4 regions of the Allobosea sp. GW821-FHT10B12 genome follow, and region 4 is predicted to be linked to each of the others. Evidence: predicted binding sites of a transcription regulator. Region 4 holds the regulator's gene; each other region holds the start of a gene.

Region 1 (5,074 bases), on a different contig from region 4:
CGCGAGAGCTCGGGCGCAACCCACCCCGAGACCGCCGGCTTCTTCGGCCGGGTCAAGGATTTCCTCGGCGGCCTCGGCGGTTCCGCCTGAGACGAAAAACGGGCGCCTCGCGGCGCCCGTTCTGTTTGATCGGAGCCGACCTGCAGGTCAGGCCTTGTCGATCACTTTCTTGACCGCGTCCTTGGCCTTGCCGACCGCCTGCTGGGCCTCGCCCTTGCGCTCCTGCGCGATGCCCTCGGCCTGAAGCCCGGGCTTGTTCAGCGCCTTGCCGGCGGCCTGCTTGACGTTGCCGGCGGCCTCGTTGGCCAGGCCCTTGATCTTGTCGGTCGTGCTGCCCATGGACGTTTTCCTTTCAGAGTGATCCGTGATCGGCGCCTCGGCGCCGGTTCGGATGGGAGAACGTCACGGCCGGGCTTTGGTTCCGTCCGTCAGGAGGTGGGCGCAACGCTCGCCGCGATCGCCCGCAGCGCCTGGCCTGTCGCTTCGTCGGCCGGAAAGAAGGTCTCCAGCGCCAGCTCGGACAGGGTGACGTCGACCGGCGTGCCGAACACGGTCGTGGTCGAGATCAGCGACAGCACGGTCTCGCCCAGCCGCAGCTCCAGAGGCACGACGATCGGCGGCTCCGCCTCCTCCTGCGCTTTGCCCTTGGCCATGGGCGTAGCCGGAACGGGATAGCTCAACAATTCCATCAGGAGCTCGGCGAGCAGCGGATCGGCGGTGGCGCGGATCTGCTGGCGCAGCCGGGCGATGAGATGGCCGCGCCATTCGGTGAGATTGAGGATCGCCGGCGCGATTCCGCGTGGATGCAGGCTGAGCCGGAGCACATTGACCGGCGGGCGCAGCAGGTCGGCATCCTCGACCCCTGCCAGCAGCGGCGCAATCATCGCGTTCGCCGCCAGCAGGGTCCAATGCCGGTCGACGGCGACGGCCGGGTAGGGCTCGTGCCCCTTGAGCAGGAGGTCGATCGCGCTGCGCGCCGCCTGGAGGCTCGGATCCTCCAGCGAGCGTTCGAGATAGACCGGTGCGTACCCGGCGGCGAGCAGGAGCGCGTTGCGCTCGCGCAGCGGCACGCCGAGATGCTCGGCGAGCAGCAGGACCATGTCACGGCTCGGGACCGAGCGGCCACTCTCGACGAAGCTGAGATGCTTCTGCGAGATCTCGGCTTCGAGCGCGAGGTCGAGCTGGCTGAGCCGGCGCAGCTGGCGCCAGTCGCGGATGAGATGCCCGATCGCGGGCTGCTGGTGCTTGTTCATGGCAGGCAAGCTAGCCGCGGCCGGGCTGTCTTCCAATTACCTCGCACTTAATCGACCAGCCGCCTGAGCTTCGTCAGCATGGCCTCCATCAGCAACCGCCCCGGACAAGACGGGGCCTGAACCGGAGAACGACCATGGCCTTCATCCAGTCCTCGCGTTTCCTGCGCAATGCTCTCGCCCTCGATGCCGCTGCCTGCGCCGCGACCGGTCTGCTGCTCAGCGTCGGCGCCGGCGCGCTCTCCGGGCTTCTCGGTTTTCCGGCGGAATTCCTGCGCGGCGCCGGCCTCGTGCTGCTGCCTTGCGCTGCCGTGCTGGCGTTCTTCGCCAGCCGGGCGCGCCTGCCGCGGCTCGCAATCTACGCGGTGATCGGCGTCAACATCCTCTGGATCGCCGATAGCGTGCTGATCCTGGTCGCCGGCTGGTTTGCGCCGACCACGCTCGGCATCGCCTTCGTCCTGGCCCAGGCCGCGGCAGTCGCCGTCGTTACCGAGCTCGAAGTGATCGGCCTGAAGAAGTCGGTTTCCGACACCGCCGGAGCCGAAGCCACGCTGCGCTGACCAGCCCCTTTCTCCAATCACGCCGCTGCGGCTCCCCCGCGGCGGTGTTCGCTTTGCGACGGCTTGTCACGAAACTGTCGCCTGTGCTCACTAGCCGGAAGGCCTGCCTCCTCACCCTGCGGAACAGGACCGTCCCATGCGCAAACCCCTCGTCCTTGCGGCTCTCGCGACGCTCCTCGCCGGCGGCACGGCGCTGGCCGAGCCGAACTTCAACCGCATCGCCACCTTCCAGGTGCCGCTGAACCTCCCGTCTGATCGCGATCCGTCGAAGAAGACGGTGTCCGAGATCATCGCCGCCAACGAGGCCGGGACCCTGCTCGCCTATACTGACGCTGAGCAGAAGGCGATTGGCCTGATCGACATCACCACCGCCAACGCGCCCAAGCCCGCCGGCTTCGTCCCGGTCGGCGGCGAGCCGACCTCGGTGGTCATCCTCGGCGAGCGCGCCTTCGCCGTCGTCGTCAGCTCCGGCGACAACTTCAAGGAGCCGGCCGGCCACCTCGCCACCATCGATCTGAAGACGAAGCAGGTCGTGGCCAAATGCGAGCTCGGTGGCCAGCCCGATTCGATCACGCTGACCAAGGACAAGGGCAAGCTCGCCATCGTCATCGAGAACGAGCGCGACGAGAAGCTGAACAAGGGCGACCTGCCGCAGCTTCCGGGCGGCAATCTCACGCTGATCGGTCTCAAGGATGGGCAGGCCGATTGCGCCACGAAGCAGGTCGTCGACCTCACCGGCATCGCCGCCGTCGAGCCGACCGATCCGGAGCCGGAATTCGTCGATGTCAACCTCGACGGCCTCGCTGTGGTGACGCTGCAGGAGAACAATCACATCGCCGTGGTCGATACGAAGACCGGCAAACTCGTCGCGCATTTCCCGGCCGGCACCGTCGACCTCAAGGGCATCGACAAGACCCGGGACGGTGAGATCAAGCCGGTCGAGGAGCTGAAGGGCCTGGCGCGAGAACCCGACGCGGTGCGCTGGCTCGACAATGATCGCTTCGTCACCGCCAATGAGGGTGACTGGAAGGGCGGCTCGCGCGGCTTCACGATCTTCCGCAAGGACGGCACCGTCGAATTCGACTCCGGCAATATGGTCGACCACATCGCCATCCGTCTCGGCCACTATCCCGAGCGCCGTTCGGCCGCCAAGGGCAGCGAGCCAGAGGGCATCGAGGTCGGCACCTATAATGGCGAGCGCCTGCTCTTCGTCGGGCTGGAGCGCGCCTCGCTCGTGCTCGTCTTCAAGGATGAGGGGCCGGGCCGGCCACCGCGCTATCTGCAGGCGCTGCCGGGCGGCATCGCGCCCGAAGGCCTGCTCGCCATCCCGCAGCGCAATCTCTTCGTCTCCGCCTCGGAAGCCGATCTAGGGGACAAGGGCGGCGCGCGCTCGGCCGTGACGATCTATGAGCGTAGCGAAGCTCCGGCCAGCTATCCGACCATCGCCTCGGCCGATGTCGACGGCGTTCCGCTCGGCTGGGGCGCGCTCTCGGGCCTTGCCGCCCATCCGGAGCTGCCGGGCCGGCTCTTCAGCATCACCGACAGCGCCTATACGCCCTCGCGCATCCTCGAGATCGACGCGACCAAGAAGCCGGCGACGATCACCGGCGCGATCACCGTGACCAAGGACGGCAAGCCCGCTTCGTATGACCTCGAGGGGATCGCGACCCGTCCGGGCGGCGGTTTCTGGCTGGCTTCGGAAGGCGCGCCGGAACGCAAGGAGAAGCCGACGGGGAACCTCCTGCTGCGCGCCTCGGCCAAAGGCGAGATCGAGGAGGAGATCGCCCTGCCGGAGGAGTTCGCCGCCAAGGCGACCAACCAGGGCTATGAGGGCGTCGCCGTCACCGGCACCGGCCAGGACGAGACGGTCTGGATCGCCGTGCAGCGCGAGTGGAAGGACGACCCCAAGGGCAAGGTCAAGATCCTGACCTACAAGCCTTTCACCAAGAGCTGGGGCATTCTCTACTACCCGCTGACGACGCCCGCCGCCGGCGCCTGGATGGGCCTCTCCGAACTGACCTATCTCGGCGACGACAGCTTCGCCGTGATCGAGCGCGACAATCAGTTCGGCGCCAAGGCGGTGAAGACGCTCGCGACCTTCTCGGTCAAGGGTCTGAAGCCGGCGCCGTTCGGCTCTTCGGAGATCCCGACCGTCGAGAAGAAGCTGCTGCGCGACCTGACGCCGGAGCTGATGAAGCTCGGCGGCTACGGGCTCGACAAGGTCGAGGGCATGGCGGTCGACAAGGAAGGCAGCCTCTTCGTCGTCACCGATAATGACGGCGTCGACGATTCCTCCGGCGAGACCCAGTTCTTCGCCTTCGGGAAGCTTGCGAAGTAAGACGACGCAACAAGAGGCCGGCGAGTGCTCCTCGCCGGCCTGTCGACCTCTTTGGGTATTTCTGCTCCGCAGCGTAATCCCGCTGCTCCAGCCTTGCTGTCGCTGCCGCTGCGTGCCCTACTCCTGCAAAAGGGGAGGCGGCGCATGACCCAAGGGGTTCTGTCACAGAGCAGCTCGCCCTCTCATGGCGAGCACCATGGCTCCATCCCGGCTTTGACGCTCGGCGCCCTCGGCGTCGTCTACGGCGACATCGGCACCAGCCCGCTCTATGCACTCAAGGAAGCGGTCCGGGCTGCGAGCGCTGGGGGCACCTTGCAGCCAGGAGCTGTGGTCGGCTGCGTCTCGATGATCCTGTGGGCTTTGATCCTGATCATCTCGATCAAATATTCGCTGCTGATCATGCGGGCCGACAATCGCGGCGAAGGCGGCATCATGGCGATGCTGGCTCTGCTCAAGGCGCGTCACGCGAAGCCCGGCACACCACGCGCCTATGTCCTCGTCGTCGGGCTCGTCGGCGCCGCCTTGCTCTATGGCGACGGCGCCATCACGCCGGCGATTTCCGTGCTCAGCGCCATCGAAGGCCTCAAGGTCGATGCACCGTTCCTGGCGCCGGCGGTCGTTCCGTTGACTGCCGCGATCCTGTTCTGCCTCTTCCTGGTCCAGAGCAAGGGCACCGGCTTCATCGGCCGGCTGTTCGGGCCGATCATGCTGCTCTGGTTCCTCGCTCTGGCGCTGCTCGGCATCCGGGGCATCCTGATGGCGCCGGGCATCCTGTCTGCGATCAATCCGTTCAACGCCCTCTATTTCATCACCCATACTGCGCCGGTCGTCGGTTTCGCCGTGCTCGGGGCGACCTTCCTGGCCGTGACCGGTGGCGAGGCGATGTATGCGGATATGGGCCATTTCGGCCCGAAGACGATCCGCCT
Region 2 (5,074 bases), on a different contig from region 4:
GCCGGGCTCGGCGCGCTCGCCTCGCTCGCGGTCCACTCCGGCTGGATCGCCAGAGGCGGCACTTTCCCGCCCTTCGTCTATGTGCTGCTGGCGCTTGCTCTGGTCGAGGTCGTCGCCGGCTTCGCGACGAAGCAGCCACCCGGCACCCTGTTCTCGATGCCCGCCCGCATCCTCGCCTTCGCGCTCGGCGTCGGCGTGCTGATCCTGCTGACCGGCGGCTTGGCCTGAGCCTGCGCCGTCATTCTCGGCCGCAGCGAAGCGAAGAGCCGAGAATCTCCTGACCATCGAGCGTGGATCAAAGCCTCATCCGGCCTGAGATGCTCGGGTCGAGCCGGAGCATGACGCACGACTCCCCCAGACAAAAAAAGCCCCGGCCGAAGCCGGGGCATAAGGTGCTTGTTACGTGGTGACAGGTACTACGAAGAAAACTCAGAAAAGCTCAGTAGCCGCCCCGGGCCCAGTATTGCGAACCGGGGCTGACCAGAACCTGGCGTTGGCGCGTGGCATATTCGGCCGGTACGGTCTGGTGCTCGACCCGCGAGGCGCTGACCATGACGCGGCGGCTGCGCTGGCCATATACGGCCGGAATGACGTCGTAATCGACCGAGGCCGGCGAGACTTCGACGGTGCGCTGCTGATAGCCGTACTGCGCGGGAACATGCACCCAGCAGCCGGTGGTCTGGCCATAGGCGTCGCGGCTGACTTCCCAGCGCTTGGTCGCCGGCGAGATCAGGACCTTCTCGGAGACGGTCTTGTACTGGGCCGGGATCTGGCGGGCGACGCGGCGCTCCGGCTGGAGCACCACCTGCTCGGTGACGGTGTCGTACTGTGCCGGGATGACCTTGGAGAAGGTGCGCTCGGGGCGCACGACATAGCTCTCGTTGACGGTGTCGTAGACCGGCGGCGTCGCGACCAGCTTGTAGCAGGAACCGCTGCCGCAATTGCTGACCGGCGCCCGGTAGCAGGAGGAGGAATAGCAGCCGCCGGCGAACGCCGGAGCGGCGAGGCCGAGCAGGGTCGCCGCGGCGAGACCCGAAAGCGAAAGAAGCCTGAACGTCATAGTCGACCCCAACCCTGCGTTGCGCACCGCTGCCGCTGCGTCGTTGAGGGTAGAAAGCCCGAAGCGATCTATGAAGACAAGGTTAACTGCAAAACAAGGTAAAATTAACCAGTTTCAGCGGCGCGGAAGCTGCCGTTACCCTTGTCGAAGCGTCAAGCCGGTCGCCGGCATTCGAGTGAGTTTTCCTTGCTCGCCCGCTGCCGTTAAGGGCAGCAGGCGGTCGCTTTCGGCGGGGGAGCGTTGCTCGGCGTACTTCACTCGATCGCGCCGCGCTTCATGCCGAAGCCTTCGATATAGCAGCCGCAGGACGAGTTCCGCGGCGCAGGTTCCGCCGCGCAGGAGCCGCGCGAGGTCAGGCAGACGTCGCCGAAGCGCCGGCGAGAGGGCCGATCATAGCCGTAGCGCGGGCCGTCATCGCGATAGCGCGGGCGGTCATAGTCATAGCGCGGTGGCGGCGGCCGGTCGTAATCGTAGCGCGGCGCCGGCCGGTAATACGGGTCATAATACTGGGCGTTTGCGCTGGTCGCGGACGAGATGGACGCGCCGACGAGCGTCGCAATGGCGAGGGTCCTGATCATGCCTGTCCTCCTGGTCGCCCGGCCGGGGCCGGGCGTGAATCCATCGGAGGTCAGAATAAGAGCCGGTCTATGAACGGCGCGTGAGTGTGGATGCGTGAGCGTGAGTGTGGATGCGGGATCAGCCGGAAGGCCTGGGTCAGCTCAGCTGCCGGCCTTCATACTGTTGGCCCAGTAGTCCTTGACCTGCTTCACCAGCGTTTCCGGCAGCGGCACATAGCCGAGCGTGGTGGCGTCGGCCGCGCCGGTCTCGAAAGAGAGCCGGAAGAAGTCGAGCACCTCCTGGGTGCGGCGCGTGCGTGGTTTCGGCACCAGGGCGAAGGTCGTGGCGACGATCGGATAGGCCTCGGCGCCCGGCGCATCGGTCAGCATCAGCGAGAAATCCTTGGCTTTGGCCCATTCGGCGCTGGCCGCAGCAGCGGAGAAGCTCGCCGGATCCGGCTTGACGAAATTGCCGGCTTTGTTCTGCACCTGGGCATAGGCGAGGCCGGCACGCACGACCTGGCCGAACTCGACATAGCCGATCGCGTTCTTCGTCCGCTTCACCGCATCGGTGACGCCTTGCGTGCGCTCGGCGCCGGCGCCGACCGGCCAGGGAACCTGCGTGTTGACGCCGACCTTCTCGCGCCATTCCGGGCTCGCCTTGGCTAGATAATCGGTCCAGTTGAAGGTCGTGCCCGAGCCGTCCGAGCGATAGATCACGCTGATCGGAGCGTCGGGCAGCTTCAGCTCGGGATTGGCCGCCTTGATCGCCGGGTCGGACCAGAGCTTGATCTTGCCGAGATAGATGTCGGCGAGGAGGGGGCCGGTGAAGCGGATCTGCCCGGGGCCGACGCCGTCGAGGTTCACCACCGGCACGATGCCGCCCATCACGATCGGGAACTGGATCAGCGCCGAGCGCTGCAATTCCTCGGAGGAGAGCGGCCGGTCGGAGGCGCCGAACTCGGCGGCGCGCTGGGTGACGCGGACCTCGCCGCCGAGCGAGCCGATCGGCTCGTAGTCGACGCCGATGTCGAGCGGGGTCATCTCGGCGCCGTCCGACTTGGCGACGCGATAGTTCTGAGCCCATTTGCCGATGACCGGGAAGGCGAAGCTCGACCCGGCGCCGGTGATCGGCTCGGCCTGGCCGGAGGCCACGGAGGAAGCGAGAAGAGCGCCGGCGACAGCCAGCTTGACCAGGAGCTTCATGCGTCCACCCACCCTGTCGGGGCCCATGGGGCCAAGATCAACAAGGTGACGCTAGGGCGGCGCGGTGACGTTGCGATGACGTCTGTGCTCCGGCAAACGAAAGGCCCCGCCGGTGCCAGCCGGCGGGGCCTTCCTTCAGCGGTCAGGTCCGTTTTGCAACCAACCTTGACCTCGTGTCGTCAGTGCCAGGTCTGGCGGCCGTACCAAGCGTCGACATCGGTCCGGACCTTGTCCTTCTCAATGCCATAGCGCTCCTGGATCTTGCCCTCGAGCTGGTCGCGCTTGCCGTCGATGACGTCGAGATCGTCATCGGTCAGCTTGCCCCACTGCTCCTTGACCTTGCCCTTGAGCTGCTTCCAGTTCCCTTCGACGCGGTTCCAGTCCATTGGACGCTCCTCCTGTTCGTGAACGGTGTACTGAAGCAACGCGTGGGCGGGAGAATTGTTCGACGGAAAGTCGCGGTACGGCCGAATGCCGGCCTCGCCGTCGCCTACCGGCGCTCCAGATTGCGAGGCGCTAACCGTGCACGCAGGCGCGGGGTCATCCAATCGAGGAAGGCGCGGACTTTCAGGCTGCGGAGTCCGCCCTCCGCATAGGCAAGACTGACCGGCAGTGGCGCCGGAGCAAACGCCTCCAGCACCGCTTCGAGCGCGCCTCGCCGGAGCTGCTCCTCGACCTGATAGGACAGCACGCGCACGAGGCCGAAACCGGCCAGCGCCGCATCGATGGCGGCGACGGTCGAGTTCACCGACAGCCGCGCTCTCGGCTCTTCGCCGAGGGCTGGATTGTCGCCGCGATAGCGCCATTCCGGCGTGACGACAAAGCCGCGGAACGAGACGCCGTCATGATCCCTGAGGTCCTCCGGTGTTCGCGGCCTGCCGCGGCGGGCGAGATAGGCCGGGCTGGCGCAGATCACGCGGCGGACCTCTCCGACCTTGGCCGCGATCAGCCCGCCGGCGTCGAGATGGCCGATCCGCACCGCGACGTCGATATGCTCGTCGGCGAGGTTGATCTGCCTGTCCTCGAGATGAAGCTTGAGCGCGATTTCCGGGTTCTGCTCCAGGAAGGCGAGGGCGATCGGCAGGACATGGCGCTGGCCGAACAATGTGGGAGCAGTGACGCGCAGCTCGCCGCGGGGCGCGCTGTACTCCCCGGCGGCCATGCGCTCGGCCTCCTCGACCTGTTCGAGGATCCGCCGGCTGGCTTCGAGATAGGCGAGGCCCGCTTCGGTCAGCTCCGTTCCGCGCCGCGTGCGCAGCATCAGCTTCGCCCGCAGATGGCTTTCGAGCTCGGCGATCTTGCGGCTGACGGTCGCGAGCGGCATGCGCAGCTTGCGCGCGGCCGCCGACAGGCTCCCGGCCTCCACCACTGCGAGCAGCACCGCCATGGCGTCCAGACGATCCATCAGCCTTCCATAATTCGGGAGGGTATCTCCATGATCTGTCCATAGCACCCGTTCATCGAGAGGACTACGTCACTCTCCATGAAGGCGCTGCTCTTGGCGCCTCGCGCTCGGACGAGCCCAGGAGTTCACGATGACCGGTCTTTCGCGCAGGGGATTTTCGCTCGGCCTCCCGGCCCTGGCGGCAGGCGCCGCTCTGCCGTCGGCCGGCTTGGCGCAGGCGCCGGCAGCGGCGGAGCGTTCCGCGGATCAGCTGCCCCTGGCGCAGCTCAGGATCGGCCGCTTCAAGGTGACGGCGTTGAGCGACGGCTATGTCGACATGCCCTACGAGTATTTCCCCGGCCGCTCCGCCGCCGAAGTCGAGGCGCTGGCGAAGGCGCAGTTTGCGGCGCGCGCCGGCGGCGTCAGGATGATGTTCAACCAGTATCTGATCGAGGACGGCAGCAGTCGCATCCTGATCGATGCCGGGCCGGGCGGGACCATCGGCCAGTCGGGGAAGCTGCCGGCGGGCTTAAGCGCGCTCGGCCTCGATCGCGGCAGGATCGACGCCGTGATCGTCACCCACATGCATCAGGACCATATCGGCGGCCTCGTCGCCGGCGAGCAGGCCAGTTTTGCCAAGGCCGAGATCTATGTCGACCGGCGCGAGCTGGCGCACTGGACCAATCCGGCGACCCGCTCGGCCTCGCCGGCCTATCTGCAGAACGGCATCAAGCTCGCCGGCGAGGTGGCACGGCTCTATCCGAAGCTGCAGGCCCTCGATGGCGAGCGCGAGATCATTCCCGGCGTCTCGATCGTCGATCTTGCCGGCCACACCCCCGGCCATGTCGGCGTGCGCATCGCCGATGC
Region 3 (5,074 bases), on a different contig from region 4:
CGCGATAGCGGGATATTCGGTCACGATGGAGCGCCTCTATAAGCGTCGCTGATCCTGGCATCCAAACTACGGATTTCTCTCGCATCTGGGATTCTGCGAGCCTTTTCCGCGTGCCATGCGAGGCATTCGGAAATGGACAAGCGGCAACTGACCGGCATCTTCCTGCTCGTGATCGCGCTTCAGATCCTGCCGATCTCCGATACGCTCGCGAAATATCTCTCCGCATCATTGCCTGTGCTGCAGGTGATCTGGGCGCGCTTCTTCTTCCACTGCCTGGCGACCGGTCTCTATAGCGCGGTGCGACACGGCCCTAGGCTGCTGCTGCCGACCGTGTCCTGGACGCTGACCGCCCGGAGCGCGGCGCTCTTTCTCGCGGTCGCGCTGTTCTATGTCGCGATCCATCATATGCCGCTGACCACGGCGCTGACGCTGTGGTTCGTCGAGCCCTTCCTCCTGACCCTGCTGGCACTCCTCATCTTCAAGGAGAAGGTCGCGCCGCTGCAATGGCTGGCGATCTCCGTCGGCTTCCTCGGCATCGTCCTGGCGATCAGGCCGAGCGCCGAGACCTGGCAGTGGAGCTATCTGATCGGTCTTGGCGCCGGCATGGGCTATGCCGTCTTCCTGCTGCTGACGCGGGTGGTCGAGACTAAGATTCCGGCGATCGTCTCGGTCTATCAGACCGGGCTCATCGGCTGCGTCCTGTCCAGCATCGCGGTCATCCCGGTCTGGCAATCGCCGAACGCAATCCAATGGCTGCAGCTGATGGCGACCGGCTGCGTCGCGGCAAGCGCGCATTTCCTGATCATCAAGGCCTTCGAGCGGGCCGAGGCGAGCCTGCTCGCACCGTTCACCTATGCGGAGGTGATCACCGCCACGATCCTCGGTTTCCTCGTCTTCGGCGACGCGCCGGATCGTTGGGTTTATGCCGGACTCGCGCTCATCATCCTGAGCGCGATTGCGGTGGTGCCGCGCGAGCCCAGGCGGGAGGCTGCGCCTCAGACGTGAGAATGGACTTGCGGTTGGTATCGGAGAGGTGCCGGCGCGAGGCCGATCCGAATCTCGTCGGCGAGCGCATCCAGGACTGTCGAAGCACTGTCCCGGTTGAGCTTGAGGCAGAGATGCACGGGGGCGAGTAGGGGTAGGCCCTCGGCCCGATCCAGAATCCGTACTCCCGCCGGGACGAGGCTGTGCTCAACGGCGCTTACCCCCAGGCCGGAGCGGACTGCGGCATGGATCGCGCCGATATTGTCGCTGCTGAAGGCGACCCGCCAGTCGCATCCGGTCGCGTCGAGAGCTTCCGCCATCGTCGCCCGGCAGACGCAGCCTTCGGGAAAGACGGCCAATGGGAGGGGGCGGCTCTTTGCCTGGGATGGTGTCGCCGCGATCCAGACCAGCTCTTCCGTCCGGATCAGCTCCTGCTCCGGCACGGTGCCGCGGCAGGCGACGAGCGCGAGATCGATGAGTCCATCCTTCAGCTTGCCTTCGATGGCGGCGCCGTTGTCGCAGATCACATCAACCTGAACACCGGCATGCGTCCGCGAGAAGCGCTCCAGGATCTCGGGCAGCAGGATGTTGGCGTAGTCATCGGAGGTGCCGATGCGGACGATCCCCGACAGGCCGGCCTGGTCGATGCGGTTCATGGCCTCGTCGCTGAGCGAGAGGATGCGCCTGGCATAATGGAGCAGGACCTCGCCTTCCCGCGTCAGCTGGATCTGGCGTTTCGTCCGGTCGAAGACCTCCTTGCCGAGCGCCTCCTCCAGCCGCCTGATCTGCATGCTGATCGCCGGCTGGGTCCGGTGCAGCCGGTCGCCGGTGCGGGTGAAGCTCTGCGTCTCGACGATCGTGACGAAGGTCTTGAGCAGCTCGGTATCGATCGGCGGCCGCATCCTCGCGCTCCGGCATCAGCTGCGGTGAGGCTACAGGATGATGGCGGAGCGAGCTATCGGATAGCGCGGGGAACCCTCTCCTGGAAGGAGAGGGTAGGGTGAGGTGTAGGCCCTGCGACCAGTTCCGCGAGCGCTGACCGCGCGGTCAGGTTCAGGCCAACGTTTTCGCTCCGAACACCTCACCCCTGCCCCTCTCCTTGCAGGAGAGGGGTTCTTCGCGCCTCATTCCCGAGGGAGACGTTCGTTCACCCCGCTTCCGGCGCGAAATCCATCGCCACGCCGTTGATGCAGTAGCGCAGGCCGGTCGGGGGCGGGCCGTCGGGGAAGACGTGGCCGAGATGGCCGCCGCAATTGGCGCAGTGCACCTCGACCCGGTGCATGCCGTAGCTGTAGTCCTCGCTCTCCTCGACCGCGCCTTCCAGCGGCTGGTCGAAGCTCGGCCAGCCGGTGCCGCTCTCGAATTTCTTGTGCGACCTGAACAGAGGCTGGCCACAGCCGGCGCAGGAGAAGGTGCCGGCGCGTTTCTCGAAATTGAGCGCGCAGGAGCCGGCCCGCTCGGTGCCGTGGCCGCGCAGCACCTGGTACTGCTCCGGGGTCAGCTTCTGGCGCCATTCGGCGTCGCTGAGCTGGAAGGGGAATTCACGCTCTGCGGGCTTTCCCGTTTTGGCGAACATGTCCATCAGGCCCATGCGAGGCTCCTTTCCGTGCGCTCTTGTTTGATTGTCGCGCGAGATATGGGGATTTGTCTTCCTGATTTCAGCCCCGCGCAACGCCGCCTGTTTCACGTTCGCGTTCGGCGATGACCGGTCTCTTCTCCGGGCGCCCGGCGCGTCACCCAACCGTCACGCGACTCCTCTAGTCGGCTCGCCATCGCAATGGGCGGAAACGAGGGGTCTCGTGACGCAGACGATCCGCGCGGTGAAGCGCACCACGAACCTCGGCCTGACCACCGCCGTCCATCGCAGCAAGCCGCTCTCGCGTGCCGGCATGCTGGAGCGGATGTTCACGCTCGCCTTCTCCGGCCTGGTCTATCCGCAGATCTGGGAGGACCCGGTCGTCGACATGGAAGCGCTGGCGTTGCAGCCCAGCGACCATCTCGTCGCGATCGCCTCGGGCTCCTGCAACATCCTGTCCTATCTCACCGCCGATCCGGCGAAGATCAGCGCGATCGACCTCAACGGCGCCCATATCGCGCTCGGCCATCTCAAGCTCGCGGCGCTTGCCGAGATCGACGATCACGCGGTCTTCCGCCGCTTCTTCGGACAGGCGCAGTCGAAGGCCAATGTCGAGACCTATGACGAGCTGATCGCGCCGCGGCTCGACGCGGTCAGCCGCGCCTACTGGGAAGGGCGCAACCTCGCCGGGCGCCGCCGGATCGAGCTCTTCGCCCGCAATTTCTACCGCTACGGCCTGCTCGGCCGCTTCATCGGCACCGGGCATTTCCTTGCGCGCCGGCTCGGCTGCGATCCCAGGGTGATGCTGCAGGCCAAGACGATGGAGGAGCAGCGGGCGCTGTTCGACCGCCATCTCGCGCCGGTCTTCGACAAGAAGCTGGTGCGCTGGCTGGTCCGCCAGCCGGCCTCGCTCTACGGGCTCGGCATCCCGCCGGCGCAGTACAAGGCGCTCGCCGCCGATGGCGACGCCGGCATTCGCGCGGTGCTGCGCCACCGGCTGGAGCGGCTCGCCTGCGGCTTCGACCTCAAGACAAATTACTTCGCCTGGCAGGCCTTCGGCCGCGGCTACGGGCCGGAACCGGATGCGGCGGTGCCGCCCTATCTGGAGCGCGGTAATTTCGAGACGGTGAAAGCGTGCGCTGGGCGTGTGTCCTATCATCAGAGCGCGATCACCGCCTTCCTCGAGAAGCAGCCGGCCGAGAGCTGCAACGGCTTCGTGCTGCTCGATGCGCAGGACTGGATGAACGACGCTGATCTGACGGCACTGTGGACGCAGATCACCCGGAGTGCCGCGCCCGGCGCCCGCGTGATCTTCCGCACAGCCGCCGACGAGCGACTGCTGCCAGGCCGGGTGCCGGAGGCGATCCTGTCGCAATGGCAGTATCAGGAGGCCCGCAGCCGCGAGCTCAGCGCCCGCGACCGCTCCTCGATCTACGGCGCCTTCCATCTCTATGTCCGTGGAGCAGCTGCGTGATCGCTGCCAGCAGCGAGCCGAATGCCGCCGGTCTGATGGACCGGATGTACCGCTTCCAGCGGCACATCTATGATGCCACCCGCAAATTCTACCTGCTTGGCCGGGACGGGCTGATCGCCGAACTGAAGCCGCCTCCGGGCGGCGCGGTGCTGGAGATCGGCTGCGGCACGGGCCGGAACCTGATCAAGATCGCGCAGCGCTATCCGCAGGCGCGCTGCTATGGGCTCGATGTCTCCGAGGAGATGCTGCGCACCGCCCGCGAGCAGGTGGCGAAGGCTGGGCTCTCCGAGCGGATCGTGCTGGCGCAGGCCGATGCGACGAATTTCGACCCGCAGGCGCTGTTCGGTCGTGCCGGCTTCGAGCGGGTGGTGATCTCCTACGCGCTCTCGATGATCCCGCCCTGGCGCGAGGCGCTGGCGCAGGCACTCGGTGTCGTTGCGCCGGGCGGGGCGCTGCACATCGTCGATTTCGGCGACCAGGCGCATCTGCCGGGGCCGTTCAGGGCAGTGCTGAACCGCTGGCTCGCCCTGTTCCACGTCACGCCGCGCAAAGACCTTGATGCGGTCGTGACCGATCTCTGCGCCGAGACCGGGACCATCGGCGGCACCACGCGGCTGTTCGGCGGCTACAGCGTCCAGGCGGTCGCGATCAGGCCGGCCTGAGCGCCGGGGCTGGACGCCGTCGCCGCCGCGCTGCTACGCCAGCGGGATGAGCGCCGCCGCCGACCCTGACGACAGCAGCAGTGGACATTCCGGGCTGCGCGACCGGCTTCGGCAGCTCTACCATGGCCGCACCCCGGCGGCATTGCGCTTCCAGTTCGCAACGCTGATCGTCGATATCCTGATCATCGGCTTCTTCGTCGCGACGCCGATGCTGCGCGACCGGCCGGAATTCCTCTGGCTCGACTATGCGGTCGCGATCATCGTCGCCGCCGAGATCGCGGCGCGTTTCCTCGCCTCGTCGAACATGCCGCGGCTGCTGCGCCAGCCGACCATGCTGCTCGATCTCTTCATCCTGGCGACCCTGCTGGCGCCGCAATG
Region 4 (5,074 bases):
GCGCCTATGGCATCGGTGCGACGACCTGGGAGGTCGTGCGCCACGTCCTGGTGCCGCAGGCTGGCGTCTCGATCATCGGAGCGATCATGCTCGGCCTCGGCCGCGCGCTCGGCGAGACCATGGCGGTCACCTTCGTCGTCGGCAACGCCAACCGGCTTTCCGGCTCGATCATGGATCCCGGCTCGACCATCGCCTCGCGCATCGCCAACGAGTTCAACGAGGCGCTCGGCCTGCAGCTCAATTCGCTGATCGCGCTCGGCTGCATCCTGTTCTTCGTCACCTTCGTCGTCCTCGTGATCGCGCGCATCCTCGTCTCGCGCGTCAAGTCGTTCTGAGCGGGAGCCGATCATGAGCCTGACGACCCCCTCCACCGCCCGCCCGTTGCCTGAGGTCACCTGGGGCCGCGTTCGCCAGTCGCGCCGCACCGCCGACCGGCTGATGAAGGTCACGGCTACGACCTTCACCCTGCTCGCCATCTTCGTGCTGTTCTGGATCCTCGGCATGCTGGTCGTGAAGGGCCTTGGCGGGCTCTCCGCCGCGACCTTCACCCAGATTACGCCCGGGCCCGGCTCCGAGGGTGGTGGCCTCGCCAACGCCATCGTCGGCTCGGTCGTGCTGACTTTCCTCGGCATCGTCGTGGCGACGCCGATCGGCGTGCTGGCTGGGACCTATCTCGCCGAGTACGGCAAAGGCTCGAAGCTCGCCGACCTGATCCGCTTCATCAACGACATCCTGCTCTCGGCGCCCTCGATCCTGATCGGCCTCTTCGTCTACGTGATCATGGTCGAGCCGTTCCGCGGCTATTCCGGCTGGGCCGGCGGCGTCGCGCTCGGCATCATCGCGATCCCGGTGATCGTGCGCACCACCGAGGACATGTTGCGCCTCGTACCCGGTCCGCTCCGCGAGGCCGGCTCGGCGCTTGGCGCTCCGCCTTCCGTGGTCATCACCTCGATCACCTGGCGGGCGGCGAAGTCCGGCATGGTCACCGGCATCCTGCTGGCGCTGGCGCGCATCGCCGGCGAGACCGCGCCGCTGATCTTCACCGCGCTGAACAACAATTTCTGGTTCTCGCCGAACCTGCTCGGCGGCGTCTCCAACCTGCCGGTGACGATCTACCAGTTCGCCTCCGCCCCTTACGAGAACTGGCAGCAGCTCGCCTGGGCGGGGTCGCTGATCATCACGATCTCAATCCTCGTGCTTTCCATCATCGCCCGGCGCATCGTGCGCGGCGGCAAGTAATCAGCGTCCGATCGGAAGGACCATGCAGATGCTCTCGACCCTGGAACTGAGCCCGCAAACGCTGGACGCCGACGCTCCCGTCCGCATCGCCGTCAAGAACCTCGATTTCTACTACGGCGAGCACAAGGCGCTGAAGAACATCAACCTCGACTTCCGCGACCGCCACGTCACGGCGCTGATCGGCCCCTCGGGCTGCGGCAAGTCGACTCTGCTGCGCATCTTCAACCGCATCTATTCGCTCTATCCCGAGCAGCGGGCCACCGGCGAGATCATCCTCGACGGCCGCAACGTCATCTCGAACGATATCGACGTGAACGAGCTGCGCTCGCGCATCGGCATGGTCTTCCAGAAGCCGACGCCCTTCCCGATGTCGATCTACGACAATGTCGCCTTCGGTATCCGCCTCTACGAGAAGCCGCCGAAGTCTGAGCTCGACGACCGCGTGGAGGGCGCGCTGCGCCGCGCCGCGCTCTGGGATGAGGTCAAGGACAAGCTCAAGAGCTCCGGCATGGGTCTCTCCGGCGGCCAGCAGCAGCGCCTGTGCATCGCCCGCACCATCGCGCAGAAGCCCGAGGTGATCCTGTTCGACGAGCCGACCTCGGCGCTCGACCCGATCTCAACCGGCAAGATCGAGGACCTGCTCGAGCAGCTGAAGACCGATTTCACCATCGTCATCGTCACCCACAACATGCAGCAGGCGGCGCGCATCTCGCAGTACACCGCCTTCATGTATCTCGGCGAGGTGATCGAGTTCGACGCCACCAACACGATCTTCATGAACCCGCACAAGAAGCAGACGCAGGACTACGTCACCGGCCGGTTCGGCTGACGTCCTGAAATCGTCGGCCAGCTCTGAAGGATACGCCCATGTCCGACCATATCGTCCGCTCCTACGACGCCGATCTCGAGGGCCTGCGCCGCAGCCTCGCCGAGATGGGCGGCATGTCCGAGCGCATGCTCGGCGACTCCACCGTCGCGCTGGTGCGCCGCGACACCGCGCTCGCCCAGAAGATCATCAGCGCCGACCAGCGCCTCGACAATCTCCAGCGTGAGGTCGAGGAGAAGGCGGTGCTCACCATCGCCCGACGCCAGCCGCTCGCCAACGACCTGCGCGAGCTGATCTCGGCGATCCGCATCGCTGCCGACATCGAGCGCGTCGGCGACCTCGCCAAGAACATCGCCAAGCGCGCCGTCGCGATCTCCGGCCAGTTCTCGCCGCCGCATCGTGCTGTCGTCGGGCTCGAGCATATGAGCCGCCTGGTCCAGGCGCAGCTCAAGGACGTGCTCGACGCCTATGCCGCCAGCAACGAGCAGAAGGCGATGGAAGTCTGGCGCCGCGACGACGAGATCGATGCGCTCTACACCTCGCTGTTCCGCGAACTCCTGACCTACATGATGGAGGATCCGCGCAACATCACCTTCTGCACGCACCTCCTGTTCTGCGCCAAGAATGTCGAGCGCATCGGCGACCACACCACCAACATCGCCGAGACCATCCATTACCTCGTCACCGGCCAGTCCATGGACGAGAGCCGGCCGAAGCTCGACACCACCAACATCCTCGTCGACCTGCCGGCGGCCAATGGCTGAACCGGCGGGCGGCGCGCTTTCCGTGCAGCCGGAACCGGCTGAACGATCAGAATTTGCGCAACTAAAGAGTTGGAGCATGTTCTGATCGCAAAAGTGGTTTCCACTTTTGCGGAACAGGCTCCGAGCGAAAGCGAGACGCAATGCCTGCACGCATCCTGATCGTCGAGGACGAGGAGCCGCTCACCCTGCTCCTGCGCTACAATCTCGAGGCCGAGGGCTTCGAGGTCGACAGCGTGGCGCGGGGCGACGACGCCGAATTGCATCTGCGCGACCATACGCCGGATCTCGTCCTGCTCGACTGGATGCTGCCCGGCCTCTCCGGCATCGAGCTCTGCCGGCGCCTGCGCACGCGCCGCGACACCGAGCGGGTGCCGATCATCATGCTGACCGCCCGCGGCGAGGAGACCGAGCGCGTGCGCGGCCTCGCCACCGGTGCCGACGACTATGTCGTCAAGCCGTTCTCGCTGCCCGAACTGATCGCCCGCATCCAGGCGCTGCTGCGCCGCGCCAAGCCCGGCCATGTCGCCGGCCTGCTCGCGGCCGGCGATCTCGAGCTCGACCGCACGACCCGTCGCGTCCGTCGCGCCGGCGCCGAACTGCATCTCGGCCCGACCGAGTTCCGCCTGCTCGAATTCCTGATGCAGGCGCCAGGCCGCGTCTATTCGCGGGCGCAACTGCTCGATGCGGTCTGGGGCCGCGACGTCTACATCGACGAGCGCACCGTCGACGTCCATGTCGGGCGGCTGCGCAAGGCGATCACCCCGGCCAATTCCAAGGACCCGCTGCGCACCGTGCGCGGCGCCGGCTACGCCTTCGACGAGACTTTTGCCCGCGGCTGACAGCCTCCGTCAGCGCGGCGCGGCGACGATGACCGCCGCGCCGGCGAGGCAGAGCGCGGCGCCGGCAAGATCGTAGCGATCCGGCGGCACCTTCTCGACCAGCGCCATCCAGGTCAGCGACGTCACGATGTAGACGCCGCCATAGGCGGCAAAGGCGCGCCCGGCCGCGGGGCTGTCGGCCAGGGTCAGCAGCCAGGCGAAGGCTGCGAGCGCCAAGACGCCCGGCAGCAGCCACCAGACCGGCTTGTCGAGTTTAAGCCAGGCCCAGAAGGCAAAGCAGCCGGCGATTTCCGCCAGCGCCGCTCCTGCATAGATCGCGAAGGTCGCCATGTCGGTGCCTATGATCGCGGTGCGCAAGCCGTGGCCAGCCTGGCGAAAACCGGGCGATAGGCTTCGGAGGCCAGCGGCGTCAGCGCCTCGGCCTCGCCGAACGTGAACCAGCGGATCTCGCTGTGCTCGTCATTGGCGATCTTGGGTTCGCCGCCGGCCCATTCTGCGACCACAAACAGATGCCAGAGCGCGGGCGTGACGCCATCCGTCTCGGTTGTCTCGATGGTCTCGGCATGGCGAAAGGCTGTCGCCGCGATGCCGAGCTCCTCCTGCAGTTCGCGAACGAGGGCAGCCTCGATGGCCTCGCCCGGCTCGACATGGCCGCCAATGGTGTCCCAGCAGGACGGCCGATTTCGCCGATGCGGAGCCCGCAGGCCCAAGAGAACGCGCTGTCCCTTCAGCGGTAACGCGCAGGCGTATTCGATCGGCTTCATCATCTCCCCTTGAGGCTCGGTCTTCGATCGTGCCGGCTGGACGCCAATGCGCGGTTCCCGCAGACTATCAGCCATGCGCTTCACCAGATGGGACTATCTCGCATTTCCCTTTCTCGCCGCGCTGCTGATTGGCGTCGGCTACGGCGCGCTTCGTCTCGTCGGCTTCTTCGGGCTCGGCATACTCGGTCTGGTGATCGGCTTCATCGCGGTGCGGATGGATCTGGAGCGGGATGGCGGGCCTGAGCAGTTCAAGGCCAGGGATCGCATGTCGCGCGCCGAGAAAGCTTCTGATGACGCCGAAAAGGCCTCGCGGCTGCAGCCACTCTTCGTGGCGCAGGTGGTCGCGGCGGGCTTCGTCATCCTGGGCTTCGGCTTTCATTTCCTGCTCTGAGCCGGGCCTTCCCTGGAAACAGAAAAGCCGGCCTTTCGGCCGGCTTTCACATTCTTGCCGCGACGCTGCCAGGCTCAGGCGCGGATCGCCCTGCGGTCGCGGCGGCGGTCGGCCGCCGGCTGGTAGGCGATACGGGCATGGTAGGCGCAATAGGGCAGGCCGGTCGCGCTGCGGCCGCCGCAGAAGCGGAACTCCGGTGAGGTCGGATCGCCCATCGGCCAGCGGCACATGTATTCGCGCAGCTCCATGAT

The links. The regulator PhoB, encoded in region 4, activates phosphate uptake and scavenging genes when phosphate is short. The targets are predictions, from matches to a motif close to TGTCATNNANCTGTCAT.
Region 1: the regulator PhoB is predicted to act here: its motif matches at 1,875-1,891, upstream of AC07O0_RS18700 (esterase-like activity of phytase family protein).
Region 2: the regulator PhoB is predicted to act here: its motif matches at 2,888-2,904, upstream of pstS (phosphate ABC transporter substrate-binding protein PstS).
Region 3: the regulator PhoB is predicted to act here: its motif matches at 2,716-2,732, upstream of AC07O0_RS10550 (BtaA family protein).

The regions. Positions count from the first base shown of each region.
Region 1 covers NZ_JBWKNL010000005.1:215,050-220,123, reverse strand. Annotated here, with positions in the region: gene dnaJ (molecular chaperone DnaJ) at 1-90, shown strand, start outside; gene AC07O0_RS18715 (CsbD family protein) at 148-339, opposite strand; gene AC07O0_RS18710 (helix-turn-helix domain-containing protein) at 429-1,253, opposite strand; gene AC07O0_RS18705 (hypothetical protein) at 1,388-1,810, shown strand; gene AC07O0_RS18700 (esterase-like activity of phytase family protein) at 1,947-4,148, shown strand; gene AC07O0_RS18695 (potassium transporter Kup) at 4,362-5,074, shown strand, end outside.
Region 2 covers NZ_JBWKNL010000001.1:629,225-634,298, forward strand. Annotated here, with positions in the region: gene AC07O0_RS03045 (hypothetical protein) at 1-228, shown strand, start outside; gene AC07O0_RS03050 (hypothetical protein) at 440-1,060, opposite strand; gene AC07O0_RS03055 (hypothetical protein) at 1,315-1,638, opposite strand; gene pstS (phosphate ABC transporter substrate-binding protein PstS) at 1,780-2,823, opposite strand; gene AC07O0_RS03065 (CsbD family protein) at 3,003-3,209, opposite strand; gene AC07O0_RS03070 (LysR family transcriptional regulator) at 3,314-4,228, opposite strand; gene AC07O0_RS03075 (MBL fold metallo-hydrolase) at 4,359-5,074, shown strand, end outside.
Region 3 covers NZ_JBWKNL010000003.1:154,522-159,595, reverse strand. Annotated here, with positions in the region: gene AC07O0_RS10570 (hypothetical protein) at 1-8, shown strand, start outside; gene AC07O0_RS10565 (DMT family transporter) at 133-1,005, shown strand; gene AC07O0_RS10560 (LysR substrate-binding domain-containing protein) at 996-1,886, opposite strand; gene msrB (peptide-methionine (R)-S-oxide reductase MsrB) at 2,132-2,566, opposite strand; gene AC07O0_RS10550 (BtaA family protein) at 2,784-4,034, shown strand; gene AC07O0_RS10545 (class I SAM-dependent methyltransferase) at 4,079-4,696, shown strand; gene AC07O0_RS10540 (ion channel) at 4,743-5,074, shown strand, end outside.
Region 4 covers NZ_JBWKNL010000004.1:219,829-224,902, forward strand. Annotated here, with positions in the region: gene pstC (phosphate ABC transporter permease subunit PstC) at 1-335, shown strand, start outside; gene pstA (phosphate ABC transporter permease PstA) at 349-1,239, shown strand; gene pstB (phosphate ABC transporter ATP-binding protein PstB) at 1,262-2,068, shown strand; gene phoU (phosphate signaling complex protein PhoU) at 2,107-2,829, shown strand; gene phoB (phosphate regulon transcriptional regulator PhoB) at 2,970-3,668, shown strand; gene AC07O0_RS15685 (YnfA family protein) at 3,678-3,998, opposite strand; gene AC07O0_RS15690 (NUDIX hydrolase) at 4,007-4,432, opposite strand; gene AC07O0_RS15695 (hypothetical protein) at 4,506-4,823, shown strand; gene AC07O0_RS15700 (GcrA family cell cycle regulator) at 4,898-5,074, opposite strand, start outside.